Regions from separate parts of the Pectobacterium versatile genome, predicted to be linked through region 1. Evidence: riboswitches for the same ligand, from Rfam matches in the RefSeq annotation. Region 1 holds a riboswitch; each other region holds the start of a gene.
What was found. Region 1 has a riboswitch for thiamine pyrophosphate ahead of thiC (phosphomethylpyrimidine synthase ThiC). Riboswitches for the same ligand answer to the same signal wherever they lie in the genome.
Positions count from the first base shown of each region.

Region 2: linked by a shared signal. The riboswitch ahead of thiB (thiamine ABC transporter substrate binding subunit) and the one ahead of thiC (phosphomethylpyrimidine synthase ThiC) in region 1 are both predicted to bind thiamine pyrophosphate.
Region 3: linked by a shared signal. The riboswitch ahead of thiM (hydroxyethylthiazole kinase) and the one ahead of thiC (phosphomethylpyrimidine synthase ThiC) in region 1 are both predicted to bind thiamine pyrophosphate.

Region 1 is NZ_CP034276.1:289,150-299,720, reverse strand. Features, by position in the region: gene purH (bifunctional phosphoribosylaminoimidazolecarboxamide formyltransferase/IMP cyclohydrolase) at 1-932, shown strand, start outside; gene purD (phosphoribosylamine--glycine ligase) at 950-2,236, shown strand; gene EIP93_RS01345 (DUF1481 domain-containing protein) at 2,323-3,009, opposite strand; gene hupA (nucleoid-associated protein HU-alpha) at 3,014-3,286, opposite strand; gene EIP93_RS01335 (YjaG family protein) at 3,491-4,081, opposite strand; gene nfi (deoxyribonuclease V) at 4,159-4,848, opposite strand; gene hemE (uroporphyrinogen decarboxylase) at 4,864-5,928, opposite strand; gene nudC (NAD(+) diphosphatase) at 6,028-6,810, opposite strand; gene rsd (sigma D regulator) at 6,919-7,380, shown strand; TPP riboswitch at 7,503-7,657, shown strand; gene thiC (phosphomethylpyrimidine synthase ThiC) at 7,771-9,726, shown strand; gene thiE (thiamine phosphate synthase) at 9,723-10,364, shown strand; gene EIP93_RS01300 (HesA/MoeB/ThiF family protein) at 10,366-10,571, shown strand, end outside.
Region 2 is NZ_CP034276.1:4,218,604-4,229,174, reverse strand. Features, by position in the region: gene EIP93_RS19140 (sensor domain-containing diguanylate cyclase) at 1-752, opposite strand, end outside; gene EIP93_RS19135 (DedA family protein) at 1,182-1,952, shown strand; gene ilvN (acetolactate synthase small subunit) at 1,988-2,299, opposite strand; gene ilvB (acetolactate synthase large subunit) at 2,305-3,969, opposite strand; gene EIP93_RS23110 (ilvB operon leader peptide IvbL) at 4,080-4,187, opposite strand; gene EIP93_RS19115 (family 43 glycosylhydrolase) at 4,460-6,082, shown strand; gene thiQ (thiamine ABC transporter ATP-binding protein ThiQ) at 6,087-6,797, opposite strand; gene thiP (thiamine/thiamine pyrophosphate ABC transporter permease ThiP) at 6,784-8,391, opposite strand; gene thiB (thiamine ABC transporter substrate binding subunit) at 8,367-9,347, opposite strand; TPP riboswitch at 9,431-9,527, opposite strand; gene sgrR (HTH-type transcriptional regulator SgrR) at 9,565-10,571, opposite strand, start outside.
Region 3 is NZ_CP034276.1:3,499,240-3,509,810, reverse strand. Features, by position in the region: gene EIP93_RS15920 (GGDEF domain-containing protein) at 13-936, opposite strand; gene ahr (NADPH-dependent aldehyde reductase Ahr) at 1,090-2,109, opposite strand; TPP riboswitch at 2,257-2,353, shown strand; gene thiM (hydroxyethylthiazole kinase) at 2,391-3,185, shown strand; gene thiD (bifunctional hydroxymethylpyrimidine kinase/phosphomethylpyrimidine kinase) at 3,182-3,985, shown strand; gene psiE (phosphate-starvation-inducible protein PsiE) at 4,164-4,571, shown strand; gene yegS (lipid kinase YegS) at 4,600-5,499, opposite strand; gene trhP (prephenate-dependent tRNA uridine(34) hydroxylase TrhP) at 5,915-7,276, opposite strand; gene EIP93_RS15885 (glutathione S-transferase family protein) at 7,472-8,431, opposite strand; gene EIP93_RS15880 (GNAT family N-acetyltransferase) at 8,603-9,154, opposite strand; gene EIP93_RS15875 (Vat family streptogramin A O-acetyltransferase) at 9,208-9,852, opposite strand; gene baeR (envelope stress response regulator BaeR) at 9,883-10,571, opposite strand, start outside.

The DNA of each region.
Region 1 (10,571 bases):
ACATCAAAAAGCAGGACATGCGCTACGGCGAGAACAGCCATCAGCAAGCGGCCTTCTATATAGAAGAGAATATTCACGAGGCCTCTGTCGCCACTTCTACACAGTTACAAGGCAAAGCGCTGTCTTATAACAACATCGCCGACACCGATGCGGCGCTGGAATGTGTGAAAGAATTTGCCGAGCCAGCCTGCGTTATCGTTAAACACGCGAATCCGTGCGGCGTAGCGATTGGCAGTTCAATTCTTGATGCCTACGAACGCGCCTATAAAACTGACCCGACATCTGCATTCGGCGGCATTATCGCTTTCAACCGCGAACTGGATGAAGAGACGGCGCAGACCATCATCAGCCGCCAGTTTGTCGAAGTCATTATTGCCCCATCTGCCAGTGATGCCGCATTGAAGGTGACCGCAGCCAAACAAAACGTACGTGTCCTGACCAGCGGTAGCTGGCAGCAACGCGTTCCTGGTCTGGATTTCAAACGCGTCAACGGCGGTTTGCTGGTACAGGATCGCGATCTGGGCATGGTCGATGCATCTCAACTGCGTGTCGTGACCGAGCGCCAGCCGAGCGAACAGGAATTACGTGATGCCCTTTTCTGCTGGAAAGTGGCTAAGTTCGTTAAATCCAATGCGATTGTGTACGCACGCGATAACATGACCATTGGGATAGGTGCTGGCCAGATGAGCCGCGTTTACTCAGCGAAAATCGCCGGAATCAAAGCGAGCGATGAAGGGCTGGAAGTAAAAGGTTCCGCTATGGCGTCTGATGCGTTCTTCCCATTCCGTGATGGTATTGATGCCGCAGCTGCCGTTGGCATTACCTGCGTGATCCAACCGGGCGGGTCTATTCGTGATGATGAAGTCATTGCCGCCGCCAACGAACACGGCATTGCGATGATCTTTACCGACATGCGCCATTTCCGCCATTAATTCTGGAGCTGACCGAAATGAACATTTTAGTAATTGGTAATGGCGGACGCGAACACGCGCTGGCCTGGAAAGCCTCACAGTCACCGCTGGCGAAACATGTTTATGTTGCTCCGGGAAACGCGGGCACCGCACTTGAACCTGCGCTGACCAACGTCGATATCGCCGCAACGGATATTCCAGCGTTAGTCGCTTTTGCGCAGGCAAACCACATCGATCTAACCATCGTTGGCCCAGAAACACCGTTAGTTATCGGTGTTGTGGATGCGTTTCTGAGCGCTGGTCTAAAAATCTTTGGTCCAACGCAAGGCGCTGCACAGTTAGAAGGCTCTAAAGCCTTTACTAAAGATTTCCTGGCACGCCATAACATCCCGACAGCGGAATACCAGAACTTCACCGAAGTGGAACCCGCACTGGCTTATGTTCGCAGCAAAGGTGCACCAATCGTCATCAAGGCTGACGGATTAGCCGCTGGCAAAGGCGTGATTGTCGCCATGACTTTGCAGGAAGCGGAAAACGCCATTCAGGATATGCTAGCGGGAAATGCATTCGGCGATGCCGGACACCGTATCGTGGTGGAAGAGTTCCTTGATGGCGAAGAAGCCAGCTTCATCGTCATGGTGGATGGCAAGAATGTGCTGCCGATGGCAACCAGTCAGGATCATAAACGCGTCGGGGATAAAGACACTGGCCCGAATACCGGTGGCATGGGCGCTTATTCGCCGGCTCCGGTCGTGACCGATGAAATCCACCAGCGAGTGATGGATCAGGTAATTTGGCCGACCGTGAACGGCATGGCCACTGAGGGAAATACCTACGTCGGTTTCCTGTATGCCGGCCTGATGATTTCTGCCGATGGCCAGCCAAAAGTGATCGAATTCAACTGCCGCTTTGGCGATCCAGAAACACAGCCAATTATGCTGCGCCTGCGTTCCGATCTGGTGGAGTTGTGTCTGGCAGCCTGTGACGGCACGCTGGATCAGAAAGATTCTGTCTGGGATGAACGTCCGTCTCTGGGCGTGGTATTGGCTGCGGGCGGTTACCCGGCTGACTACAATACGGGCGATGTGATTTCCGGTTTACCACAGCAGGATGCCGAAGATGGCAAAGTCTTCCACGCTGGTACCAAGTTGAACGGCATTGATGTCGTCACCAACGGCGGCCGCGTACTGTGCGTCACTGCATTAGGTAATACCGTCGCTGAAGCGCAACAGCGCGCTTATGAAATAGCAGCAGGTATTCAGTGGCAAGGGGTATTCTGTCGAAAAGACATCGGCTACCGTGCTATTGAGCGCGAGCAAGCCTGATAAGTGATGCGATAACGATTGTCTGATAAATACTGAAGCCCGGAGAAATCCGGGTTTTTTATAGCCAGATTTTTTATGGCTAATAGCTATTTGGGCTGCCACTGGCAGACATCATCTTCCACCACCAGCAATAACTGCGTCCCTTCTGGCGCTTCCAGCCACGCGACGTTTAGCGGGCGCGTTGCATGCGCTTTTTGCTGCGCGATCCATTCACGTGAATCGTTGTCAAAATCAGGGCGAACCATCGTACCGTCACAAGACTGCACCTGTCCTTCCAGCCATTTTCCTTGCTTTAGCCTCACCTTACCTGCACGCAATACATCGCTCAATTCCAGCATGCGCTTAGCATCAAACTGATAGAGTGCGATTTCATCATCAGAAACCGATTCACGTCTTTCGGCAAGCTGCCGCTGCATAAAGCTGACAGTGCCATCTTCTGCAAAGCGCAAACGCATATCTTCTTGTTGCGCCCCGAGCTGATTACGCTGTATCTCGCGTAGCTTATCCTGTTGGAACGTATAGCGAGTCACCACCAGACCATTACCTTGAAGCGGGTTGTACACGGTGGTCAGTGCCGTCGTATTCTGCGCATCATCCTTACGCCACAAACGCACAACACCACGATCGGCAACGTAACCGCTGGCGAACACTTCCGGCGGTGCGGTGCGGCTACTACAGGCCACCACGGCTATCAGCACGAGGCCTGCGCCACACAAACGTCGTAAAAGCAAAAGGGGCGAAAACGCCCCTCTGCTTAAACTTTTAACCGGCATGGGCTTATTTAACAGCGTCTTTCAGAGCCTTGCCAGAAACAAACGCTGGCACGTTGGCAGCAGCAATTTTGATTTCTTTACCGGTTTGTGGGTTGCGGCCAGTGCGCTCATTACGATGGTTCACTTTAAACGTACCAAAACCAACTAATTGTACTGCATCACCTTCTTTCAGAGACTCGGTAATTGCCGCCAAAGTTGATTCCAGAGCTGCTTTAGCCTGTGCTTTTGACAGATCAGCTTTGTCCGCAATTACATCAATCAGTTGAGTCTTATTCATAAGTTATCCTTACAGTGTGTTTATCGCTTGCTAAGCATCGAGTGCGACGGATATGCCCTTTCCCGTTTCAGGGTGTAATAGCACTCTCCTGCATACACGCACCGACAGCCACTTTTTTTACGCCCCCCAAATGTAGACCAGACAGGGTGCGAATGTGAAGCCTTAAGACAGGCCATTTCAGGCCTTAAATCACGTTTTATCGCGTTATTGATGCAAATTTATCCCGATGTTACTACTTCCGGCCTCGCGCACATCAGAACGGAGCCCTTTGATCAGCTCAATGTCGCGTTCTTCACAAGCCGCCAACAGGCGAAAAATCTCCCATTGGATGTCCCATTCTTCTTCAATTGCAGGCAAAACCTTGAGCTCATCGTCGGTCATTTCTTTGCCCACCTGCGTCATTTCCAGCATGGCAACCGTGCGGATAGACGTTTCGCTAATCGCTATCGCATGTTCCAGCGTTTCACCGCTTAAACGCGAATGAATCAGCTCGCCCAGTGCGATGCAGGCATCAATAGCCGGGTAGACGCCGTAAAGATCGTAATCTTCAGCAGCGGGAACCGCTTCTTCCAGCTTTTCCAACTGGCTATCGAAATTGACCTTCGCATCTTTAACAACCAATGTTTCCCATACCAGATCGAGAATGCGACGGTAAACCATCGCGTCGCCGAATTCTGTTTGACGACAAAACTCGTGGTAATTTGGGTACATACGTTCACAAAGACATGCCATGAAAGTGACATGTTGCCAGCTCGTCAGCTTTTCCAGACGTAAATGAATGGGGTTACGTAACATTTTTATGCTCATTAACGGCGACGGACGGCAGTGTACCTGAAATCACAGTGACGCCCTATGCCTGAATTCCTAAAGTTTTACGACAATACGTTAGCCGCTTGCTGCCGTTGCCAACGCACAAATGCGGGACGGTTTGATGCGACAGCATCAGCCCAACGAGTCGGCTCCGGTAAACGGTAGCCACGCATACAAGATTGCACCCAGTACAATGCACTATCCTGACTGACTCGATGCCCCGTCGCCACAAACAGTGGATTACAGCGCGCTTTACTGCGCCATACCCAGCCAATCTGCTCGCCCTTATCCAGTAACGGCTGCTGGCTGCCAACACGCTCTGCCAATGGCTCAAATCGGCCACAAAGCCGACTTTTCGCTACGCCAATCGTCGGCACATCAACTAGCAGACCAAAATGGCTGGCAACGCCGAGACGACGCGGATGGGAAATCCCATGCCCATCGACAAACAGCAGATCCGGTTTCTGTTCAAGCAACGCCCACGCAGCGAGCAGCCCAGGACATTCACGAAACGAAAGAAAGCCGGGGATATAAGGCATTGTCGTGCTGATACGCGCAATCTTGTATTCTATCAGTTCCAACGAAGGATAGCGCATTACCGCAATCGCAGCACGGGTTACTGAGCCTTCTTGCTCAAAGCCAACATCCGCACCCGCGATAAACGCGGGTTGCTCAAAAGGTAAATCGTCGTGGCGAATCACATCAGAAGCGCGGGCCAACTGCTCAGTCCGCAGCTGTTGTGTATCAATCACATCACCTCCTGTGAATCATGCGTGATAAGCGCGGGACAACCGATGCACGGCCTCAACAAAAACGCCCGCATGCTCCGGCGGCACATCCTGATGAATGCCGTGACCCAGATTGAAAACATGGCCGTTGCCTTGTCCAAATCCAGCCAGGATCGATGCCACTTCCTGCTCGATCCGTGCCGGATCGGCATACAACATCGACGGATCCATGTTTCCCTGTAGCGCGACTTTATCGCCTACGCGACGGCGTGCGTCAGCAATATCGCTCGTCCAGTCTAGCCCCAACGCGTCGCAGCCCGTTTCTGCCATCGCTTCCAGCCACTGGCCGCCACCTTTAGTGAAGAGCGTCACGGGCACACGGCGACCTTCATTCTCGCGCTGCAAACCATCAACGATCTTGTGCATGTAATGCAGAGAAAATTCTTTGTAGTCGCGTCCGCTCAGCGCGCCGCCCCAGGTATCGAAGACCATCACCGCCTGCGCACCCGCGCGAATCTGCGCGTTGAGATAAAGAATGACGCTATCAGCCAGCTTATCCAACAACAGGTGTAGCGTTTTAGGCTCGGCGAACATCATTTTCTTGATGACGGTAAACGCTTTGCTGCTACCGCCTTCAACCATATAGGTTGCCAGCGTCCACGGACTGCCCGAGAAACCGATAAGCGGTACTTCACCCGCGAGATTTTTACGGATCGTCCGCACCGCGTTCATCACATACCCGAGTTCCTGTTCTGGATCAGGGACAGGCAGTTTAACCACATCGGCATGCGACGTGATCGGGGAGTGAAAACGTGGGCCTTCCCCCGCTTCAAAATAAAGCCCTAACCCCATGGCATCAGGGATAGTGAGAATGTCAGAGAACAAGATCGCAGCGTCTAACGCATAGCGCCGTAAAGGTTGTAACGTGACTTCACAAGCCAGCTCTGCGTTTTTACACAGCGACATAAAATCACCCGCCTGTGCGCGCGTTGCCTTATATTCTGGCAGATAACGCCCCGCCTGACGCATCATCCACACCGGGGTGACATCAACGGGTTGGCGTAATAACGCCCGCAAATAGCGATCGTTTTTCAGATCAGTCATGTTCTTTTCCTTTCAACCTCACGGCGGTTCTACACCGGGTAGATGTGATGAAACGGATGCGTTATAAGGCAAACGCTTTATGACGCAAATAGTACCACGTCAGCCTTCGTTCTCGTGATAAGTGCGGCAAAGTACCACCGTATCTTCAATAAGCCGACGCGCGACGGTGCCCGGTGGAGGCAACTGCGGGAGTTGGTCATAGCGGAACCAGCCTGCATCACGCAGCTCTTTCGGATCGTGCTTGATGTCTCCACCCGCATAATCGGCCATAAACGCCATCATCAGAGAATGAGGGAATGGCCAAGGCTGCGAACTCACGTAACGCAGGTTTTTTATCTGAATTTGGCTCTCTTCCATCACCTCACGTACGACCGTCTGCTCCAGCGTTTCGCCCACTTCAACAAACCCGGCCAGCACGGTGTACATGTTTCCGCGATGCCGATTGTGCTGCGCCAGCAGAATCTCATCGCCACGGCGAATCGCGACGATGATGCAAGGCGCGATCTGCGGATAATAGCGTTCTTTGCAATGGTGACATAAGCACGCCAGTTCCGTTTTGCTCCGCACCATTTCATGGCCGCAGTAACCACAAAAACGATGAGAACGATAGAACTCAGCCAACTGTACGCCTCGCCCCGCGAGCTGGAATAAGCCCACGTCCTGATCGAGCAACTGGCGAACTGATGCCATATCGGAATCTCGTCCCTGACAGACCAGCCAGACAGGCAGCCCTTGCCATTCGCCGATTTGGCGAGCCGTTTTCCCCTGCAACGACCACTCTATTGCCGTTCCGCGCGGCAATTCTCCCTGAGGTAACCAGATTTGTACCGCGTCGCTAACCACCCACCAGCCGGTTTCATCACCTTTTAGCGTCTGTTCCATATCTTTTTATTGCTCCACTGCCACTTCACTGGCATTTTACATTCAGAGTGATTACATAAGTTTTATAACTGGGATTTCAGTTATTTCTTACCGTTCACGGAGTCAACAATGCTAAACCAGCTACAAAGTCTAACTGAATACGTTGGTGGCAATAATGCGTTAATCGACCAATGGCTACAAGCGCGTAAGCGGCTTCTGGTGGCTTACTATCATCTGGTTGGCATCAAGCCGAACAAGGAAGCGCTTTCTCTTTTGGATGAAGAGGCATTGGATAATTTTTGCCAGAATCTGGTGGATTATCTTTCTACCGGCCACTTTCACTTATACGAAAAAATGCTGCATGAAGCAGCGACGCACAGCGAACAAGTATTAGCGCTTTCCACCCAGCTCGACCTCGCCCTGCAAAATAACACGCAGCAAATTATGGCGTTTTACGATAGCCACCTGGCGGCAGCCATCGACCATGATAACTGCCTCGAATTCCAGCACGCACTCTCTCACGTCGGCGAAGCATTGGAAGAGCGTTTTACGTTAGAAGACAACATGATCCAGCAGGTTTACGACAAATAGTGGTCATTTGACGCTATTTAAGTAAATCATCACACACTGTAAAGGCAACAGCGGCACGCTTTGACATCTGCGTTTTGCCGACATACAGTGTAGGGGTTTTATTGGCCCGTTTAAGAGACGGGCATATCTTGTCGGAGTGCCTAGCGTGCTCGTGTTTTGTTTTACGAAATCAATCGTTATGACAAAACTTATGAGCGCACAGGCTGAGACCGTTAATTCGGGATCCGCGGAACCTGATCGGGTTAATACCTGCGAAGGGAACAAGAGTAATGCACCTCATTGAGCCCAAGGCTGTGTATTCCCACATACCTGCTCTGACGCTCAATATCATTATTACTCCCTCCGGCTCCAGACAAGCAATCTTCCCTTTACGTCTTACAGGAACTTGCTATGTCTACAGAACCCTTGTCTATAAAAGCAGTGTCATCCAAATCCGGTCGCCGTGAACAGCGTGCCGCCGCCCAGCAGTTTATTGAAACCTTACAGGGAACCGCCTTTCCCAATTCCAAACGCATTTACCTGACAGGTTCACGCGATGACATCCACGTACCGATGCGGGAGATTCAGCTTAGCCCGACGTTGCTTGGCGGCAGTAAAGACAACCCCCAATACGAACCCAATGAGCCAATCCCGGTTTACGATACTTCAGGGCCTTATGGCGATCCGGCTGCGCAACCCGATGTCCGCGTTGGGCTAGCGAAGCTGCGCGCCAGCTGGATTGCAGAACGTCACGACACCGAAGCGTTATCCGGCGTCAGCTCCGACTTCACCCAACAGCGTCTGGCGGATGCGGGTCTGGATCATCTGCGTTTCGAACACCTGCCACGACCTTTGCGTGCCAAAGCGGGCAAACGCGTCACCCAGCTCCACTATGCGCGGCAGGGCATGATTACGCCCGAAATGGAATTTATCGCCATTCGCGAAAATATGGGGCGCGAGCGTATTCGCGGCGAGGTACTGCGCCAGCAGCATCCAGGGCAAAGTTTTGGCGCCCTTCTGCCAGAAAATATCACGCCGGAATTTGTCCGTCAGGAAGTGGCTGCCGGGCGCGCAATTATTCCCTCAAACATCAATCACCCTGAATCAGAGCCGATGATTATCGGGCGCAATTTTCTGGTGAAGGTTAACGCCAATATCGGTAATTCCGCCGTGACGTCTTCCATCGAAGAAGAGGTGGAAAAGCTGGTCTGGTCTACCCGCTGGGGCGCGGATACGGTGATGGATCTCTCAACCGGCCGCTATATTCACGAAACGCGCGAATGGATTCTGCGTAACAGCCCCGTGCCGATCGGGACAGTACCGATTTATCAGGCGCTGGAAAAAGTGAACGGCGTGGCGGAAAACCTGAACTGGGAAATGTTCCGCGATACGCTGCTGGAGCAAGCAGAACAGGGCGTGGACTATTTCACCATCCACGCTGGCGTGCTGTTGCGCTATGTGCCGATGACGGCCAAACGCCTGACCGGCATCGTCTCCCGCGGCGGTTCCATTATGGCGAAGTGGTGCCTGTCGCATCACAAAGAGAGCTTCCTGTACGAGCACTTCCGGGAAATCTGTGAAATTTGTGCCGCTTACGATGTCGCGTTGTCGCTGGGTGACGGTTTACGTCCGGGCTCCATTCAGGATGCCAACGACGAAGCCCAGTTTGCCGAGCTGCATACGCTGGGCGAGCTGACCAAAATCGCCTGGGAATACGACGTACAGGTGATGATCGAAGGCCCCGGCCACGTTCCGATGCAGATGATCCGCCGCAATATGACCGAAGAGCTGGAACACTGCCACGAAGCACCATTCTATACGCTCGGCCCGCTGACCACCGATATCGCACCGGGTTACGATCACTTCACCTCTGGCATCGGTGCCGCCATGATCGGCTGGTTCGGCTGTGCAATGCTCTGTTACGTGACGCCGAAGGAACATCTTGGCTTGCCGAACAAAGAAGACGTCAAACAGGGGCTGATTACCTACAAGATCGCCGCTCACGCCGCCGATCTGGCGAAAGGCCACCCCGGTGCGCAGATCCGTGATAACGCCATGTCAAAAGCACGTTTCGAATTCCGCTGGGAAGACCAGTTCAATCTGGCGCTCGATCCCCAAACGGCCCGTGCCTACCACGATGAAACGCTGCCGCAGGAATCCGGCAAAGTCGCCCACTTCTGTTCCATGTGCGGCCCTAAATTCTGTTCCATGAAAATCTCACAGGAAGTACGCGACTACGCCGCGAAACAGGAAGCAGAAGCCAAACCGGTTGAAGTGGGTATGGCGCAGATGTCGCAAGAATTCCGCTCGCGCGGCGGCGAGCTTTATCACAGCGCCACCAGCCTGCAAACCGAGGAAAGCAAATGACGGACTCGACGCCTTTTGCCCCAACGGCACAGCGACTGGGGCTTTATCCCGTCGTTGATAGCGTGGAGTGGATCGAGCGACTACTCAGCGTCGGGGTGAAAACGATCCAGCTCAGGATCAAAGATCGGTCAGATGAACAAGCCGAAACCGATGTGATCCAGGCGATCGCATTGGGTCACCGCTATCAGGCGCAACTCTTCATCAATGACTACTGGAAATTAGCGGTAAAACATCAGGCATACGGCGTACATCTGGGTCAGGAAGACCTGGATACTGCCGATCTGGCCGCCATTAAAAAAGCGGGTCTGCGCTTAGGCGTCTCCACGCATGACGATCGTGAACTGGCACGCGCGGTGGCGATAAACCCGTCCTATATCGCGCTGGGACATATTTTCCCGACGCAAACCAAGGATATGCCATCAGCGCCGCAGGGGCTGGCCGAGTTGACCCGACACATTGCCGATCTGCAAGACCGTTTTCCTACCGTTGCAATTGGCGGCATCAGCATCGACAGAGTACCTGCGGTGCTGGCAACGGGCGTCGGCAGCATTGCTGTCGTCAGCGCCATTACTCAGGCACCAGACTGGCAGCAAGCCACCACGACGCTGCTCAAAATGATTGAAGGACGGGAGGCATGACATGGTAACAACTCACCATCCAACGCCTGCCGGACTGAGCGATAGCGAATTCATGCGCTACAGCCGCCAACTGATGCTGGAAGATATTGGCCCGGAAGGTCAGGAGAAACTCAAAGCCGCCCGCGTTCTGCTGGTTGGGCTGGGTGGGCTAGGGGCGCCCGCCTCGCTCTATCTGGCCGCCGCTGGAGTCGGCACGCTACTGCTTGC
Region 2 (10,571 bases), 1.1 Mb from region 1:
ATGGTTTCACCCAGATAGTTCACCATATGCTGGCTGCCATTGTTTTCGTGATACGCATCGATCTTCAGATTATTGGTTTCTGTTTTGCCAATACGCTCCATGTCACGGTGATACAGCATTTTTTTGTTCTTATCGGTGACATAAATGTAAGAACCATCGCGGTAATAGTGTTTGTCTAAGAGCGTATTAAGAACGCTGGGCTGCTTAAGATAGATGGATCCACCGATAAACCCTTTGTAGCGGCCATCCCGTGTGAAGATCGGCGAAGATATCAGCACAATGAGGTTATTGGCGGCAGAGACATAGGGCTGGCTGATAAGAGGCTGCTTTTCTTTCAGGGCTTCGAGAGCGCCTTCTGTTGTCAGGCTTCTCCCGATTAATTGGAACGTATCCGGTGATGTGGCTCGGACAATACCTTTTTCATCTGCAATGACGACAGAGTTGAAATGGCTGGTCTGTAGCCGCAGGCGGTCGGCTTCTTTAAACAGACTGGCCTTATCATCCATTTGGGTAGAGACGATATTGGCGCTGTAGGCTAACTGCTGCTGGGATTCTTTAAAGAAAGAATGGGTCATCGCCGCAAGCTTGGTGGCGTAAACACGGTTGGCTTCAAGGGTGTTATCAATCAGAAGCTCTCGCTGAACGCGATAGCTGGCATAAAAACTGTTTGCCAGTGTTACCAAGGCGCTCGCCACTGCCAAGAGTAGGATAAGACGTCGTAATCCGAAATGGTTGAGTAGTTTAAAAAACATAGTGGCAGTGTGGCACGGTGGCAAAAAATGACCGCTATCATAAGTGTAGATGCCCGTCGGTGCAAAAGAATTGACCAGAAAACGACATTACTGAAGTGGTACTAACGACTTGAATTAGAAAATGATATTGCGTGTGTCCTTATAATAAGAATAGTTGATATTTATCAAAACGCACAAGCTTTCACCGTCTGAAGGCTAAGCACGCCTCAACGTTAGATAGATAAATCATGCTACATATTTTCAATAGGATATTGCTGGGTTTCGTGCTGCCCGCCGAGGGGGCTGTCGCCTGAGAGACGACATCTCACGTTAATCCGGTGTGTTGGGGTTTTACCGTAGCCACAATCGAATGATGGGGTGAAATCAGGAGTTGACGGCTTCTGCTATGATCCAGACAATCCTTGTTTTTATAACGTACGGGTAGGTTTTATGGAAGCGTGGCTGGATCATCTGGTTACTCAATCACTCGCGTATTCACTGATCGCCGTCATGCTGGTTGCCTTTCTGGAATCTCTGGCTTTGGTGGGGTTGCTATTGCCGGGAACGGTGATGATGGCAACGCTGGGAGCACTGATCGGGAGCGGACAAATGGGGCTTTACCCGGCGTGGGGGGCAGGGATTATCGGTTGCCTGCTAGGGGACTGGATTTCCTATTTTATTGGCATGCGTTTTAAGGCACCGCTGCATAACTGGTCTTTCCTGAAAAAGCATCAGGCGCTGCTGAGTAAAACCGAATATGCCCTGTATCAGCACCCGATGCCGACGATACTGATCGGGCGTTTCGTCGGCCCGACCCGTCCGCTCATCCCGATGGTGGCGGGGATGCTGGGGTTACCGCCTTATAAATTTGCCGTGCCGAATATCATCGGCTGCCTGCTGTGGCCGCCTGCTTATTTCTTACCCGGCATTCTGGCTGGCGTTGCGATTGATATTCCCGCGGGGACGAACAGCGCAGGGTTTAAGTGGTTGCTGCTGATTACTGCCATCGTGGTGTGGGGCGCAGGCTGGCTAAACTGGCGCTGGTGGCGCAGTGATAAGCGTAAACATCATGACTGGTTTAGCAGAAAGATGCCGCTCAGACGTCTGCGCTGGGTCGCGCCCGTGATGTCTGTGGCGGCGGTTGCCTTGTCGGTCGTACTGATTCAGCACCCACTGATGCCCGTTTACCGCCATCTGCTATGGCAGGTGTTAAACGGGTAAGGTTGGGCAGGCCGGGAAAGACCCGGCCAAGCCATTTAGCAGTAGAACTCGGCGACCTGCTCGAAAATACGCATTTCTTCACCGTGACGGCGTACCTGAAGGACGTCCTCCAGTTTTTCCACCTGACTGATCATTTGCTGTAGCCGCTGGTCATCTTTGACCAGTAGCCAGATCCGGCTTTCTTCGCCATTTGCTAGCGGCATACACAGAATGCCTTCCACGTTAAATGCTCGGCGGGCAAACAGGCCGCAAACGTGTGACATGACGCCGGGGTGGTTGCGCACCGAGAGCTCCAGCGTGACCTGATTTGACGTTGATTGCGTTGGCGAAGTTAGTTGAATTGACATAGTCATTAATCTCCGATCATATCGATGTTCGCGGCGCCCGGTGGCACGATGGGTAACACTTTTTCATTGGCGTCAATAAGTACGTGGATCAGCGCAGGGCCTGGTTGGTTGAGCATCTCTTGCAGCGCGGCCTGTGGATCGGCGGCGGCGTTCAGATCGCAAGTTGCAAAGCCGAAGCCTGCGGCAATCGCGAGGAAATTCGCGCTGTAGCGGTAATCGGCCGCGAAGATGCGCTTCTGAAAAAACATATCCTGTTGCTGGTGAACCAGACCGAGTGACTGGTTGTTCATCAGGACAATTTTTACGTTAAGCCCTTCTTCTGCCGCGGTTGCCATTTCCTGAATATTCATCATCAGGCTGCCATCACCCGAGAAACACACCACGGTGCGATCCGGTTCAGCCAGCGCCGCGCCAATCGCCGCAGGCAGGCCAAAGCCCATCGTCCCAAACCCGCCGGATGTCAGCCATTGGCGTGGACGACGCAGCGGATAAGACTGCGCGACCCACATCTGATGCTGGCCGACATCGGTCGTGATGATGGCATCATCCGTCAGCGCCTGTGCCGTGGCCTGAACCAGACCATAATGGCTTAATGGATCGTCAGCACCCGGCATGCTGAACGGAAATTCCTGTTGCAGCCCGCGGACGGTGGTACGCCATACGTCACGCTGCTGCGGTGCAATATGCGGCAGCAGTTGATCCAGCGCTTGCGCGACATCGGCATTGATCGCCACGTGTGGCTGGCGGATCTTACCCAGTTCGGCCGGATCGATATCGATGTGAATGATGCTGGCATGTGGGCAAAACTGTTCCGCTTTACCAATCGCGCGATCGTCAAAACGCGCCCCCAGCACAATTAACAAATCTGCCTGCTGTAAGATCAGATTGGTTGATCGTGCGGCGTGCATGCCCAGCATCCCGAGTGACAGGGGATGATCGACAGGCATCGTACCCAGCGCCATCAGCGTCATGGTGGTTGGCAGGCTGGAACGTTCCGCCAGTTGAACTGCCTGTTCGTGCGCGACGCCGCTAATAATCCCGCCGCCGAGATAGAGCACCGGACGCTGAGCCGCGTTAATCATGGCCGCAGCACGCTCGATTTCTTGCTGGGCAATGGCGGGTGGCGTATCGAGAGGAAAGACGTCTGGCAGTTCGCTCAGCTCAATGGTCGCGTTCTGGATATCTTTTGGAATATCGATCCACACCGGACCGGGACGGCCCGACTGCGCAATACGAAAGGCTTCTGGGATCACGCGCGGCAGTTCGTTGATGTCGCGAACCAGATAGTTATGTTTGGTGACGGGAATAGAAATGCCGTAGGTATCGACTTCCTGAAACGCATCGGTACCGATCATGCTGGAAGGCACCTGACCGGTGATACACACCAGCGGGATCGAATCCAGTTTGGCATCGGCGATGGCGGTGAGCAGGTTGGTCGCTCCCGGACCGCTGGAAGCCATACAAACTGCGGCGCGCCCGCTGGCACGTGCCATGCCTTGTGCCATAAATCCCGCACCTTGCTCGTGGCGAGCCAGAACGTGGCGAATCGTCTTACTTTGACCCAGTGCATCATATAACGGCAGGGCCGCGCCGCCGGGAATACCCGCTACGGTGGTGATGCCCTGCTGTTCGAGCAACCGAACAATTAACTGAGCGCCTGTATAACGCATGTTTACATCCTTCATCAGGGCCGGTGCGTTGTCGGAGCGGGGAGGGTAGAAATAAGAAACCCCGCTCGGCTTGCGCCGGCGGGGTTTGAGAATCTTCGATTCGGAACCCGTTACGGCGCGCTGCCGACGACGACCACGACGACCACGCGCACGACGACGACCGCGTCAACATGCGCGGTGTGTAGTAGTGCTGAAGTGGAAGAAGAATAGTGCGTCACAGGAATCCTATTTATGTTCGAGTTATTTATGGTCGAGTGTTGTGTTCGAATGAATAATCAATCGTCAATCCATATAAGCACAGCAGTACAAAAAGACACAATACCCACAAGGGATAAAAACTGAATATGTCGAATTGGTCACAGTATATTGAAAATTTCACCGCTTGATTTTTCGCCGTATAACCGAGAGAAGCGTGATTACTTTCACAATTGGAACAGGGTTTCAATGTTATAAATTATAAAATAATCATTGGGATAGTGGGTGGTGACAAATGGGCGTGTCCCGAGTGGTAGGGAAAGGCGTATTGAGCGGTATCTTATTGATGGCAATGGGGATTGGCCAGGCGATAGCCTGTCAGGCTGGCCCTGCCAATGAATGGATGCGGGGTATTGAACAGCAGCGGCAGGCGGATTTGGGCAACGGCTGTTATCTCAATCCGATTATTGCGGGCGATCATCCTGACCCCACGATTATCAAGGATGGGGATGACTATTACATGACGTTCTCGTCATTTGACGACATTCCCGGACTGCTGATTTGGCACTCGCGTGATTTAGTGAACTGGGAACCGCTTGGCCCGGCGATAACGACACCCGTTGATGCCATCTGGGCGCCGGATTTGGTGAAGCACAACGACAAATACTATATCTACTTCACTACGAACCGGATCATCGACGCCAAAGGGGCGAAAAAGAAAACGCTGTATGTGATTACCGCTGATGATATTCATGGCCCGTGGACGCCGCCGAAAGATACCGGTTTGAAAAACCCAGCCAGCGATCCCGGCCATGTGGTAGGGGAGGACGGTAAGCGTTACATCTTTATGTCTGGCGGCAACCGCGTGCAATTGACGGATGACGGGCTGTCGACGGTCGGTGAAATGGCGGTGGTCTATCAGGGATGGCAGTACCCGGAAGAGTGGGATGTGGAAAGCTTCTCGCAGGAAGGGCCGAAGATGCTGCGCCACGGTGACTACTTCTACATGGTGCTGGCGGAAGGTGGAACGGCTGGGCCTCCGACCGGACACATGGTGATTGCCGCACGCTCGAAATCGATCAATGGACCGTGGGAAAACTCGCCGCATAACCCGATTATCCGCACGCAGGATCGTTCAGAGAAATGGTGGTCGCGCGGCCATGCGACGCTGATCGAAGGGCCGGATAAAAACTGGTACATGGTGTATCACGGTTATGAAAACGGCTTTATGACATTGGGGCGGCAGGCGATGCTGGAGCCGATCGTCTGGGGTGATGATGGTTGGTTTACATCCGCTGGATTCGATACTGGCAAACCGATTCGTAAGCCGGAAGGCGGCGAGGCAGTGCCTCACGGCATCGGCTGGTCTGATAGCTTTACCGACGAGAAATTTCCGGCTCGTTGGCATTTCTACCGTGCCAATGCGGAGGAACTGAAGCGGGTCACGCTCAGTGATGGCAAGCTGCACCTGAAGGCAAAAGGCACGTCGCCGAAGGACAGCGCGCCGCTGACGATGATTCCTGGCGATCAGGCTTACCAGATTGAAGTCACGGCGAATTTTGCCCCCGGCGCACAGGCAGGGTTGCTGCTGTTCTATAACGCGAAGCTATACGTCGGGCTGTCGTTTAATCAGGACGGCACCGTAATGCACCGCTACGGGCTGGAAAGGGCGGAGAAGAAACTGCCGCATATTACGGGCAATCAGGTGCAGATTCTGATGAGAAACGATCGCCACATTGTGACGTTCTACACCCGCACCTCGGATCAGGAACCGTGGAAGAAATATCCGGTGCAGATGGAAGTGTCCGGCTACCATCACAACGTCGCGTACGACTTCCTCAGTTTGCGGCCTGCCCTGTATGCTTCAGGCGAGGGCGATGTCACGTTCAGCAACTTGCGCTATCAGGCTTTGCCTTAATTTCTCAATTTGAAGACGGACGTGAAATTCCCAGGATGGTGGCCGCTTCGGCGCTGCCATCCTGTAGCGCCTGAGTCGGCCCATCATAATAAATCTGCCCGTCTACGATCAGCACCGTACGTTTTGCGATCCGCATGGCATCATCCAGATTGTGGGACACCATCAACAGCGTGAATTGACGCTCCTCACACACACTTTCAACCAGATCGAGCATCTCCTGACGCAGCGCGGGATCGAGTGCCGAGAACGGTTCATCCAATAGCAGAATCGGCTGATGACGCACCAGACAGCGTGCCAATGCCGCGCGCTGGCGCTGTCCGCCAGAAACCTGCGAGGGTAGACGATCCAGAAGATCGGCCAGACCGACCCGATCGGCAATCTGCCGTAACGTCTCGCGCTGTTCTGCACTAAGCCGCAGGCCGGGGTGTAGCCCCAGCGCGATGTTTTGCCCGATTGTCAGATGAGGAAACAGGTTATTTTCCTGAAACAGAATCGAAACTGGTCTTTTAGCGGGAGGCGTCTCGCGGTGAGATTCTCCGTTAAGCCGTAATTCCCCGCTGTCTGCCATCAGGAAGCCCGCAACCAGATTCAGCAGCGTACTTTTCCCTGCGCCGCTGGGGCCGAGGATAGCGATGCGCTCGCCCGGCCTGACGTGAAAATCAAAGCGCATGGGCAAGTGTTGATAGAAGTAGGTCAATTTCTCAAGCGCGATCATGACGGCCTGCCAGTTTCTCAATCAGGGTAAATAACATAAAGCACAGCAGCATTAAGAGTAGCGCCGTGACTGCGCCGTCGGCGCTGCGATAGGAACCAATTTGCTGGTACAGATAGAACGGCAACGTGCGGAACTGCTCATTACCGAACAGCGCAATGACGCCGAAATCACCAATCGACAGCACGCAGGCAAAAGCCAACGCCTGCGCCAGCGGCTGTTTTAGCGCGGCGAGCTCGATCAGTCTCAGCCGCTGCCAGCCGCGAATATCCAGTGACGTGCAGAGTCGGTTGTAGCGTTCGGCAACGTCCAGCATCGGGTTTTCCAGTACTTTGATCGCGTAGGGAATTGCCATCAGCGCGTTGGTGAACACCACCAGTGCGTAAGGGGATTGCGGTAGCCCGATGCTGTTATTCAGCAGCAGGAAAAAGCCGGTTGCCAGCACAATGCCCGGCATGGCGAGGATGAGCATACCGCTCAGGTTCATCAACTGCCCGTACAGTGGCTTCTGGCGTAACTTGAGCTCGCGACTGCTCCAGAGCAGCATCATGGTTAGCACCAGACACAGGAGTCCTGCGCCTAAGGCAATGCGCAGCGAGGTAAACAGCGTTTGCCAGAGCACAGGCTGTTGCAGCACGGTAACCAGCGATCGGTTTACGCCATCCAACACCACGGCCAGCAAGGGGGGGACGACCAGCAGTAACAGCGCACCAATCAGCAGGCCGTCGGTGACGCGGCTTAAGGCGCTATCCTGCGGGTTGCGCCAGGCAAGTTGCTGCGTGCTACCGACGGGCAGAATGCGCCCCAGCCGCTGGCTCAGCAGCACCAAACCAAGACAGCAGACCATCTGAATTAACGCCAGCAGTGCCGCGCGCCCCGGATCGTAATCAAAACTTAATGCCTGATAGATAGCCAGCTCAATTGTGGTCGCCTGCGGGCCACCGCCCAGCGACAGCACCGTAGCAAAGCTGGCGAAGCAGAGCATAAAAATCAGTGCGCCAGTGGGTAAAATCTGCCGGCGCAGGGCAGGCCATTCCAGCAGACGGAAATGCTGCCAGCTGTTCATACCCAAATTCGCTGCCAACTGACGTTGCTCGGTGGCGATGCCTTCTAACGACTGCAACAGCAATCGGGTTGCCAGAGGCAGATTGAAGAAGACGTGCGCCAGCAGGATGCCCTGCAACCCATAGGGCGAAAACGTGTATTTCAGGTCAAACCAGCCCAGCGCAGAGGCCAGCCAGCCTTGCCGACCATAAACGCTGAGCAGGCCAAAAACAGCGACCAGCACGGGCAGCACCAGCGTCATTGCGCACAATCGTAGCAGCCAGCGGTAACCGGGAAAGCGCCGTCGATACAGCGCTCTGGCAAGGAAGATCGCCGGAACGGTGGAAAACAGCGCAGAGAGAAAGGCCTGCCAGAAGGTAAACCGGATGACATGCCAGAGATAGCTGTCATGCCATAGCGTGCGCCACTGGCTTTCGGGCGCCTGTAGCCACAGGGCACCGAAAGCCAGTGCGGCAACGGAAATTAACAGCGTTGTGGCCAGTAGCCCCGACCACAGACGTCCGCCGATCAGTGGCTGACGGCGCGTTGCCATGCCTGAATCCACTGCGTCCTTTGGTCGGCGACTTCCTGTGCGCTGAACTGCATGGCTTTCTCAGGAACCGCGAGCGTCGCGAAGCCTGCTGGCAGATCAGTTTTAACCGCCGGATACATCCAGTTTGTGGTAGGAATAGCCTGCTGGAACGTTGGGCTTAGGATGAACTGCATAAAGCGTTTTGCCAGTTCGGGATTTTTGCTGGAAGCCAACTGCCCGGCGATTTCAATTTGCAGATAGTGCCCTTCGCTAAAGGTGGCCGCTGCGTAGTTGTCTTTCTTTTCTTCAATGATGTGATAGGCCGGTGACGTGGTGTAGCTCAGCACCAGATCCGCTTCCCCTTTCAGGAACAGACCGTAGGCTTCACTCCAGCCTTTGGTGACGGTAACGGTTTTTTTCGCCAGCTTCTGCCAGGCTTGTGGCGCATCGTCGCCGTACACTTTCTGCATCCACAGCAGCAATCCCAGTCCCGGTGTGCTGGTGCGAGGATCCTGATAGATCACTTTCCACGGTGCATTGCTGTCCACCAGCTCATGCAGGCTTTTCGGCGGATTTTTCAGCGTGTCTTTGTTATACACAAACGCAAAGTAGCCGTAGTCGTAAGGAACGAACGTCTTATTGCTCCAGCCGCCCGGCACCGTGACGGCACGGGTGTCCTGACCGTGTGGCGCAAATAGGCCGGTTTGTTCTGCTGCTTGCAACAGGTTGTTGTCCAGTCCCAGAATGATGTCCGCTTTGCTGTTTTTGCCTTCCATACGCAGACGGTTCAGCAGCGATGCGCCGTCTTCCAGAGCGACGAAATTCAGTTCGCACTCGCACTCTTTTTCAAAGGCGGTCTTGATGACAGGGCCCGGACCCCATTCGGAAGCGAACGAATCGTAGGTATAAACGGTAAGCGCGGGCTTGGCAAAGGCCGAAGCAGAGAGCAGTAACAGGCAAGGCAGGCTGATTTTCAGCGCGGTGGCTGAACGGTGTAGTAATTGATTTAACACTTTGCACTCCTGAGAATCATAGGGTGGCAAAGGACTTTGAGGCGGCAATAAGCCGCACTCTCAAATCCCTTCGCCGGTATTAACCGGATCAGGTTCGACGGGTATCTTCTCAGCGAAAAATTTTCCGCACCCCGTTGAGAACGGCACATTGTAAAGGGTTAAGTCGGGCGGCGAAAGGCTCTCAGCGTTCCGGCGGTGCAAACCAGGCGGATTTAAAATCAAACCAGCCCAACATATTCATCCTGACGCCGCGCATACTGCGCTGCCCTTGAAGTTGCAGCCAGTGGTGCAACAGCGGATACAGTTGGCCGCTATCGATCAGTTTTTCACACCATTCCGCCATCGGCAGCGAGTGATTGCGCCACTGCTGCGCGTCCGCATGCAGATCGTCATCCAGACAGTGCTGCACCAGCGGGAGCTCGTAGAGCATCGCGAACAGGGAGAATTCGAGTGGCAAATAACAGTTCACGCTGCTAAACCAGATATCGCTCTCGGCATTGCCTTGATACCAGTCTTCGTAGCTGACCGTCTGGATATGCAACGTGACGCCGTGCTGCGCCAGTAGCGTGCGCATAATCTCGCTTAATATCCGGTATTCAGGGTGTGCCTGATAGAACGTGAGTGTGACTTCAGTCAGCCCTTTTGGAAGGGATTGCGGCACATCGGGATGGTGATGGTGCCAGCGCGGCAGCAGGCTGTAGGCCGGTGACCAGTCACGCTGGTTGCTGGTATTGGCGTGGTTGAGTAGCGAAATCGGGTTAAATACCTGCCTGAGCCACTGCTGAGCTTCTGGCCGTGATGCTAACGGCGAACGCTTGTCGAACAGCAGGAAATAGCCACCTTCTTCCATCCGGCTTTCTAACTGTTCGTGACGAGAATTGTCAGACTGGAGTTGGATGGACACCGGCATTTCCTCCGGTTCGTCCGGCAGGACCCAGATATTGACCTCATCAATCAACGCCCGATAGCCAAAATAATCATCGAAGGCGCGGATCTTCAGTTGATTGCTGTTATTACGCACGACGGCGTAAGGGCCGGTGCCAATCGGGTGTTGGGCAAAATCCGGTAGCGTTTTCCACTCTTGCGGCAAAATCATGGCGTGCACGCTGCCTAATAGCCACGGTAGCCATTTATCCGGGCTGTTTAGCTGGATATCGATCACGAATGGCATCGGCGACGTTACGGCTT
Region 3 (10,571 bases), 1.8 Mb from region 1:
AAGAGGGGCGGGCTACAGGTTTTTTTCTTTCGGTTCCAGAGCCCATTCAACCTTGCCTTTACCTGTGCTTTTGGCCTGGTAAAGTGCAACATCCACGCGCTTCATAAAGTGTTCAGTGGGTTCCTGAGGCTGTTTCTTACCCGCTCCAATGCTGACAGAAAGATGATGCATATTTTTAATGATGATTTTGTTCGCATTTTTTAGTACTTCTCTTGCCAGCTTCTCTGCCCGAGCCTGTGTCCCGGCATACAGAATAATCGCGAATTCTTCGCCACCGATTCGGGTTGCGACAACTTCACTATTATCGAAACGGGAAAGAATATGGCCGAATTTACTTAATATTTCATCGCCTTTCGTATGACCATATTTGTCATTGATGACTTTGAAATTATCGATGTCGATAATAAATAAATAGGGTGTTTTTGCTTCGAGTTTTTTTAATTCGTTAATAAAAAACCGACGATTAGGAAGCTGGGTGAGTTCATCGCTAAATGACTGTATCCTGGCTTCAACATACTTATTGTTGATTTGCTGTATCAGGTTATAAACACCAAATCCGACGCCAAACATACCAATAATTTTCAGTAAATCCTCAACGTAGTATCCAATAAATTTAGTCTGATAAACAAACTCATCCATAAAATCAAACGTGGCGGAGCATATCCATACGTGTAGCCCGAGGCGAATGGATAAGGCCGAAGTGTGATTAAGTGATATTTTACTGGTACACGATAAGATAAAAAAAAGAAAAATCAGTGCGATCGCATCGGTATAAAACCCAGGATTGTTGTGCAACTGCTCCTGAAAATCTCGATGCTTTAAGAACAGGACATTAAATATAACGATCAGCGTTGACGATAATAGGGCGAGCCTTACCGGGTAAGACGTTTTCTTATTTTTATCAATGAAATCATGATCATATTGTTTAAAAGGCATCGCTCACCTCCTCTTGTATCACCTTTTAATCCTATCATGAAATAGATTGAATAGATTCAGTATTATGTTAACCGCAGGTGTACTCCAGAGGATGGTGTAGGGCGGACTGATTCTGCAAAAGCAGACGCCTGATTGCTCAGGCGTCTTGACCGATTAAAAATCGGCTTTCAGTACCACGCGGTAGCGGGCTTTGCCGTCACGTACGTGCTGGATGGCATCATTGATTTTCGACATCGGGAACAGCTCCGTCTGCGGCTTCACGTTGGCACGCGCGGCGAGCTTCATCAGAGAACGCAGCTCATGCGGTGAGCCGGTAGAAGAACCGGAAACGCTGCGGTCACCCGCGATAAGCGTGAAAGCTGGAACGCTGAATGGCTTCATCACCGCGCCGACGGTATGGAACTTCCCGTTATAGGCGAGCGCATTGAAGTAGGGCTGCCATTCCAGATCGACGCTCACGGTGTTGATGATCAGATCGAACTGGCCTGCCAGTGCGGTCAGCGCCTGCGGATCGCGGCTGTTGACGACCTTATCGGCACCCATCGCCAGCACTTCCTGCTCTTTGGCTGGGTTCGAACTGAATGCTGTGACTTCACAGCCCATCGCGTGCAGGAGCTTAATTGCGATATGTCCCAGACCACCGATACCGATCACGCCGACGCGGCTGGTTGCGGTGACATGGTGCATTAACAGTGGTTTGAACACGGTGATGCCGCCGCACAGCAACGGACCCGCAGATTCGATATCAATGGAATCAGGAAGCGGGATAGCCCACTGCCAGTTCGCGCGAATCTTATCGGCAAAACCGCCTTTATTCAGGATGGTCGGCACGCTGCCTTGCTGGCAGTTAGTTTGACTGCCGCTGATACAGGCATCGCAGTGCCCACAGCTGCGAGCCGTCCAGCCAATGCCGACGCGCTGACCAATCTTTAATCCTTTGCTTTTCGCCGCGTCACCTAGCGCATGTACACGGCCAATCACTTCATGCCCGGCAACCAGCGGATAGCTCGACATGCCCCATTCGTTATCGATCATTGATAGATCGGAATGGCACACGCCGCAGTAATCAACTACGACTTCGACGTCTTCCGCTTGCAGTTCACCCGCATCAAACTCATACAACTCCAGCGCTGCGCCTGCTTCCGGTGCGGCATAACTCTTTATCATCGTCATCACAATTTCCTCAGTATGGGTTTGATTAACCAGTCTAAAGGGTTATGGCGTTTTTCTCTATGTCACAACGTGCCAGTGGTTTTTCATTTTGTGTCGGAGGGCGATGGCTTGCTTTACTGGCGTCACTTACTTATTCTGCAAAGCGTAGTACATGACTCGGGGTGCCCTTCTTTGTGAAGGCTGAGAAATACCCGTACCACCTGATCTGGATAATGCCAGCGTAGGGAAGTCACGGTATGCCCCACCGGTTGCCGCCTTCTTCCACGCCGGTTGGGAGATTTATGAACACGCGACCCGCCGACTTTTCTGCCGCTCAGGCAGCAACATCACTAACCCAATTCCGTTCTGCCTCGCCGCTGGTGCACTGTTTGACCAACGATGTGGTGCAATCTTTTACCGCTAATGTGCTGCTGGCGCTGAATGCGTCGCCAGCAATGGTGGTCGATCCCGAAGAAGCCGCGCAGTTCAGCGTGGTGGCCGATGCGCTGCTGATTAATGTCGGGACGCTGGAACGTACGCGCGCTGAGGCGATGCGGGCGGCGGTAAACAGTGCACATCAGGCGGGTACGCCGTGGGTGCTCGATCCGGTTGCCGTAGGTGGTTTGACCTTTCGGAGTGAATTCTGTCGTGAACTGCTGGCGTGGAAACCGGCAGCAATTCGCGGCAATGCGTCTGAAATTATGGCGCTGGCGGGCTTAGCCGCACAGGGGCGTGGCGTGGATAGCGCTAATGATTCGCTGGCGGCGCTCCCTGCCGCCCGCGAGCTGGCTCGGCAAGTGGGGACGATTGTTGCGGTGACCGGCGTGGTGGATTATGTCACGGACGGTGAGCGAGATATCGCGGTAACCGTCGGCGATAGCATGATGACGCGGGTGGTTGGCACGGGCTGTGCGCTGTCGGCGGTCGTCGCGGGTTTCTGTTCCTTAGAGGGGGATTGCTTATCCCATGTAGCGGCGGCGTGCTATGTCATGGCGTTAGCGGGGCAGCAGGCAGCTTCGGCGTCGCAAGGTACGGGGAGTTTTATTCCCAACTTTCTCGATCGGCTTTATACCCTGCGCGCGGAGGATCTGGCATGAAGCGTATCAATGCGTTGACGATTGCAGGCACCGATCCGAGCGGCGGGGCGGGTATTCAGGCGGATTTAAAAGCCTTTTCCGCGCTGGGCGCTTACGGCACGTCGGTCATTACCGCGCTGGTGGCGCAAAATACGCGCGGCGTGCAGTCCGTCTACCGGATTGAACCAGATTTTGTCGCGGCGCAGCTGGATTCCGTACTGAGCGATGTGCGTATCGACAGCGCCAAGATTGGCATGCTGGCGCAGACCGATATTGTTGAAACCGTTGCCGAGCGCCTGCGTCATTACACCGTGCCTTTCGTGGTGCTGGACACCGTGATGCTGGCGAAAAGTGGCGATCCGCTACTGGCTTCCGAGGCGGTGGAGTCGATCCGTCGTGAGCTGTTGCCGCTGGTTTCCCTGATTACGCCGAACCTGCCGGAGGCCGCCGCGTTGCTGAATACATCACCCGCCACCAACGAGCGGGAAATGCGTGAGCAGGGGGAGGCGCTGCTGGCGATGGGCTGTCAGGCGGTGCTGATGAAAGGCGGTCACCTCAGTGAAGCGGAAAGCCCGGACTGGCTGTTCAGCCGGCAGGCCGAACCACTGCGCTTTAGTTCCCCGCGCGTGAATACACGCCATACACACGGCACCGGCTGCACGCTGTCTGCCGCGCTGGCGGCGCTGCGGCCGCGTCACGATAGCTGGGGCGAGACGGTCAAGGTAGCGAAGGACTATTTACAGCAGGCGTTACAGCAGGCCGACACGCTAGAGGTCGGGCACGGAATCGGCCCTGTTCATCATTTCCACCGCTGGTGGTAAAACGCACAGGTAACCTGAAGTATGACGGGCATAAGTAAATTGACTTGTACTTTGCGTGACATATTTGCCAGTAATTTCAAACTAAATTAAGCGTATTTTGGCGTGACAGTGCGGGGGCATCCGGTTACTTTGCTGTGAAATCTTGGCGTTAATGTGAAATAGGATGTGGGGATAACATATGGCAGGTTCTGCTCGCAGTGCGATGGCTGCCAAGGCGCTTCAGACGATACTCAATATCGGCCTGTTGGTGCTGGCAATTATTCTGGTGATTTTTTTGGTCAAGGAAACGTTTCATCTGGCGAAAGTGCTGCTGATCTCCAACGAGAAAGATTCCTCCTATCAGTTGATAGAAGGCATTGTGATCTATTTCCTTTATTTTGAGTTCATTGCGCTGATCGTGAAGTATTTCCAGTCCGGCTATCACTTCCCGCTGCGCTATTTTATCTACATCGGCATTACGGCCATCATTCGCCTGATTATTGTCGATCACAAAAGCCCATCGGATACGCTGATTTATTCCGCGGCGATTCTGCTGCTGGTGGTAACGCTGTATCTGGCAAACAGTAATCGCCTGAAGCGGGAATAGTTGAAACAGGAATAATCGAAACGCGCCGCTATTCCAGCAGCGAGCACTGGGGCGGCAGCCGGCAGTGAATCGCTGCTGGAAGCACCTCGATATGGAAACGTTTGGCGGTGAGCGGCTCGCCGTCCAGATTAAACGTCATGTCATCCGGGGCGGTGATCTCCAGCCAGGGCAGTGTAGCGGAAATCATGTTCTGGTTTTCGCTGCCGGTAAACCAGGCTTGAAGCATATTCGGCAGCAGCTCTGTTGCCGACAGCACGCTCAGCTCCAGCAGCCCATCGTTGATTAGCGCTTCCGGGCAAAGCTGCTGCCCGCCGCCAGCCTGACGGCCATTACCCACCGCGACAACCAGCGTATCCCCCGACCAGTGAAAATCCGGCCCGCGAATCTCACAGCGCTCGGCTTGCAGCATATCCATGCGAAAGAGCGCGTGCAGCACGTATGAGGCACTCCCGAGTGCGGCCTTCATCTTGGCCGGTGTCTCGGTGGTGATGCGCGTGGCAAATCCGCCCGTCGCCATGTTGATGAAGTAATGGCTGTCGTTCACCTTGGCGATATCAATCGCGGTGGCGCGGCCTTTGATCGCCAGCGTCAACGCGTTGTGCATTTCCATCGGAATCTGACAGCTGGTGGCGAAATCGTTGGCTGTACCCAGCGGCACAATCCCCAGACATGGGCGAACCGCTTCCGGCTGTACCGCTAATGCGGCGGCAACTTCATTGACGGTACCGTCTCCGCCAGCGGCGATCACGTTATCCGCGCTGAGCTGAATCGCCTCTTCCACATAGCGTTTGGCATCGCCGTATTCCCAGGTCACGCGGACATGCAGCGTATAGCCGTCCTTGCGTAGCTCACCAATGGCCTCGCGAAGTTCTTCATTACCCGCGCTTTTCCCATTCAGAATCAGCAGCGTCACCGGATTTTTTTCCATGGCCTATTTCTCCTAAGCAGGATAGTGGAATTAATAATAGTCACTAAATCGGTAGGTAGAAATCAGAAGAGTCAGGGAATGTTTGCGGTAGGGAAATAGGGGGGCGTGAGAAAAAGAAAAGCCAGCTCAAGGGAGATTGAGCTGGCCAAGGAGGTGGTTCCTAGTAGTATCACTACGCTTATTTTTCGTTCTATGTTTTCTCAGCGATGCAATACTAACCACAAGACCAGCTAATTGATGTGATCTGTTTCTAATATTCGTTAAAAAAAACCTGAGCTTTGTAACGATACCTTCGGACGGCTGACGTACTGATTCGCGGTTGGGGAAGGTCGATAAGGGGGGAGCATACTGCAAGGAAGGATTGCCTTGTGGGAGGCATTGCCGGATGTACGCGACATCCGGCGTTATTACCGGTTTATTCCGCGTTAGGATTGCGCGTGGTGGTGCCCGGCAGATTGCGCAGCAGTAGCGCGTAATCCAGCGAGACATCGTCCGGCACGGGCAGATAGACGATATGGCCGTTACCCGGTGCCACATCGGTCGGCTGTCCTTTGGTATTCTGCATAGATTCGATGGTGAATTGAATATTGCCGTTTGGCGTCATCATCTCCACGCTGTCGCCGCAGGAAAATTTGTTCTTCACATTGACTTCCGCCAGCCCATCGCGACGCACGCCGGTGAATTCACCGACAAACTGCTGACGATCGGAAACGGAGTAGCCGTATTCGTAATTCTGGTAATCTTCATGTACGTGGCGACGCAGGAAGCCTTCGGTGTAGCCACGGTGCGCCAAGCCTTCCAGCGTTTCCAGCAGCGTCGGATCGAACGGTTTCCCTGCGACAGCGTCGTCAATGGCGCGGCGATACACCTGTGCGGTACGGGCGCAATAATAGAATGACTTGGTGCGGCCTTCGATTTTCAGCGAATGAACCTGCATTTGCGTCAGGCGTTCAACGTGCTGAATGGCACGCAGATCGCGGGAGTTCATGATGTAAGTGCCGTGCTCGTCTTCAAATGCGCTCATGTACTCGCCGGGGCGCAGGTTTTCTTCCAGCATAAAGACTTTGTCGGTCGGTTCGCCGATGCCCAGCGCAGGCTCAACGTTTTTCACCGCGATAGGTTCGTGCTGATGAACGATATTCCCGATGTCATCCTCTTTGCCTTCCTGAACCTTATATTCCCAGCGGCAGGCGTTGGTGCAGGTGCCCTGATTCGGATCGCGCTTGTTGATGTAGCCGGACAGCAGGCAGCGACCGGAATAGGCCATGCACAATGCGCCGTGAACGAAGATTTCCAGTTCCATATCCGGGACGTTCTGGCGGATTTCTGCAATCTCTTCCAGCGACAGTTCGCGGGACAGAATCACGCGCGTCAGCCCCATCTGCTGCCAGAATTTCACTGTCGCCCAGTTGACCGCGTTGGCCTGAACGGAAAGGTGAACATCCATCTGCGGGAAGTTTTCGCGCACCAGCATAATCAGGCCCGGATCGGACATGATCAACGCATCCGGCCCCATTTCGATCACGGGTTGCAGGTCACGCAGGAAGGTTTTCAGTTTGGCATTGTGCGGCGCGATGTTAACGACCACATAAAATTTCTTGCCCAGCTCATGCGCTTCGTTAATGGCTTGCGCCAGCGTCTGATGGTTGAATTCGTTATTGCGCACGCGCAGGCTGTAGCGAGGTTGACCGGCATAAATCGCGTCCGCGCCATAGGCAAAGGCGTAGCGCATATTTTTCAGCGTACCGGCCGGAGAAAGCAGTTCCGGTTTAAACATGGTATCTCTCGATTCTGATCACAAGTCAGGCTGCTCCACGGCGGGAGCAGTAAAGGCGGAGGATTCTAGCGCTAATAGGGGTAAATTGCAGTAGACGACACACGAAAAGTGGGGCCTTTGTTTGACGTAAATCAATTTTTTTGACCTAAATAAAGAATGGCCTGCCATTAATGGAACAGGCCAGATAAGGCTGTATTAACGCGTGGCGATACGGGATTTTCCGAACGTTTCGCGGTTGTGGAGCTGATATAAATCGACCTGTGGGCCAACCGGCACAATCTGCGTCGGGTTCAGCCAGGCAATACCGTAATAGCCCGCTTTGATGTGCTCGATATTGACCGTTTCTGCGACGCCCGGCCACTGGTACAGTTCACGCAGGTAGTTCGACAGGTTCGGGTAGTCGGCAATGCGCCTCAGATTACATTTGAACGCGCCGTGGTAGGCCACGTCAAAACGCACCAGCGTCACAAACAGACGCCAGTCGGCCTCGGTCAGCGTGTCGCCGATGATATAACGATGGCTACCCAGATGATCGTCCAGTTCGTCCAGCGTGGCGAAGAGCGTGGTGACGGCATCGTTATAGTGTTCCTGCGTTTTGGCGAACCCGGTCTTATACACGCCGTTGTTGACGTTGTGGTAAACAGTTTCGTTCCAGCGGTCGATCTCGCTACGCAGCTCTGACGGGTAGAAATCAAGGTGATTGCCGGTCAGGTCGTTAAATTCGCTGTTCAACATACGGATGATATCCGCCGATTCGTTGTTCACGATGCGGCCTTCTACCCGATCCCACAGCACAGGGACTGATACCTTTCCGGTGTAGTCGGGCACGCTGGCGGTGTACAACTGGTGCAGATAGTTTATCTCCCCCACATGCTCGCCGGCATCCTGTGGTGTGGCAAATTCCCAGCCGTTATCGGCGATACGCGGGTTGGCAACGGAGAGGGAAATAATGTTCTCCAGGCCTTTCAGCTTGCGGAAAATCAGCGTGCGCGATGCCCACGGGCAGAGGTAGGAGACAAAAAGCTGGTAACGCCCGGCCTCTGGCACCAGCTCGGTTTGCCGAAATTTGGTTTCTTCGCGGTGGAACGCCCCGTTTTTGATCTCTTCCGCCGCGACATCGCCGTTAACCCATTTGCCATTCACTAAGCCTGACATACACTTTTCCCCTTATCCGTACTGTTGCAGGTTACCCCTGTCCCGCACTGTGTGCGAGGTGATACCCGTTATTATTGTAGGCTTAAAAGAGTAACAGCCTTGGAAAAAGAGAAAATGACAAAATTTTCATTAAGTCAGACAGTATTTTTGACCAGCATAGGAAGGGGGTCGCTAACGCTTAGCCGCCAGCAGGCCGTATAGCGCAGAGTCGGACACCTCGCCGTCCACGATCCACCGCTGCTTTAACAGCCCTTCCTGCGTGAATCCCAGCCGTTCCAGCGAGCGGGCTGAGGCCACATTGCGGGGATCGATTTCGGCTTCCAGTCGGCTTAGGCCCGCCGTTTCAAAGGCAAAATCCCGCAGCGCAGAGAGCGCCTCTGCCATATAACCTTTGCCTTGCGCACTCGCTGCCAGACAGTAGCCGATTTCGGCGCGTTTAGACTCAATCTCAAGGTTGAACAGCACGCAGGTGCCGATCAGCTCGCCGCTCTCTTTGACTTCCAGACCCAGCTTCATGTATTGACCGGCACACAGCGCGCTCCAGTGTTCGTCAATCGCGTCGTGCGCCTGCTCGATGTGTTGCCAGGGCGGGTGGTTCCAGAAACGCATCACAACCGGGTCGGACATAAAGGCGAACAGCGCAGGTGCATCATCACGATAGAGCGGACGTAGCAGCAGGCGAGGCGTCTTGATTCGGGTGGTTTCGGAAAATAGCGCAGTCATTAGCGTGAAAGCCTCTTCTTCGTGTGGAATGATTCATGTGGAACGGAAGACGGTTACTCTGACAGATGGCCAGCTTGCAGCGCCGCAATATCGCCAGCCGCGAGGGCTTCCAGATGACGCGTGATTTTTTCTATCGGCCAGTCCCACCAGCGCAGCGTTTCCAGTGCATCGATGACGTCCGGCGCAAAACGGGATTTAAGGATTTGGGCCGGATTGCCGCCAACGACCGTATAAGCGGGCACATCGGCGGTGACCACGGCGCGTGACGCAATGATGGCGCCATTTCCAATGCGGATGCCGGGCATGATCAGCGCGTCATAGCCAATCCAGACATCATTGCCGATGAGGGTATCACCTTTGTAAGGCAGATCGCCGGGCTTGGGCGTCACTTTCTCCCAGCCGTTGCCAAAAATCTGAAACGGGTAGGTAGACAAGCCGGAAAGCCGATGATTGGCCCCGTTCATGATAAATTTTGCGCCACGCGCGATAGCACAAAACTTACCGATGATTAATTTATCGCCGAGAAACGGATAGTGGTAGAGCACATTTTGCTCGAAATTTTCCGCACCATCGGGATCGTCATAATAGGTGTAGTCGCCAATTTCAATATTCGGGTTGGTGACAACATTCTTGATGAAACACACTTGGGGGAAACCGGCCATGGGGTAGCGGTTATCAGGGTCTGGTCCGTTCAACATGGTCTCCATAACATCATAAGGCGGTTGGTGTTATACCTCATTACAGGGCGCGGCTTCCCAGCGATAGCCGATGCCGTATACCGTGCGGATAAATGAGGTCTCTTCGTCCAGCTGTTCCAGCTTGCGACGCAGGTTTTTGATGTGGCTATCGATGGTGCGGTCGGTCACGACGCGATAATCGTCGTAGAGCTTATCCAGCAGCGCCTCGCGAGAAAACACCTTGCCCGGCTCGGTGGAGAGCGTCTTGAGCAGGCGAAACTCTGCTGGTGTGAGGTCGAGATTCTGCCCCAGATAGCTGGCCTGAAAACCGCTTTTATCAATCAACAGGGCCGTTTCGGTTTTCTCTGCGGCTTTCAGCCCGTCATTTTGCCAGCCGCAGCGGCGCAGCAGCGTTCTGACGCGCACGACCACTTCGCGCGGACTGAAGGGTTTGCAAATGTAGTCGTCGGCACCAATTTCCAGACCCAGCAGGCGATCGATCTCTTCGATGCGGGCGGTGACCATGATAATCGGCACGTTGGAGAACTGGCGGATGGTGCGACAGAGCGTCAGGCCGTCGCAGCCCGGCAGCATTAAATCCAGCAAAATGAGGGAAGGAGAATGCTGCCGCACCCACTCGACGACATCGTTGCCGTTGGGCAGCCAGTGCGTGGCATAGTCCGCTGCCTGAAGGTAATCCACCAGCAGTTGCCCCAATTTGGGCTCATCTTCGACGATTA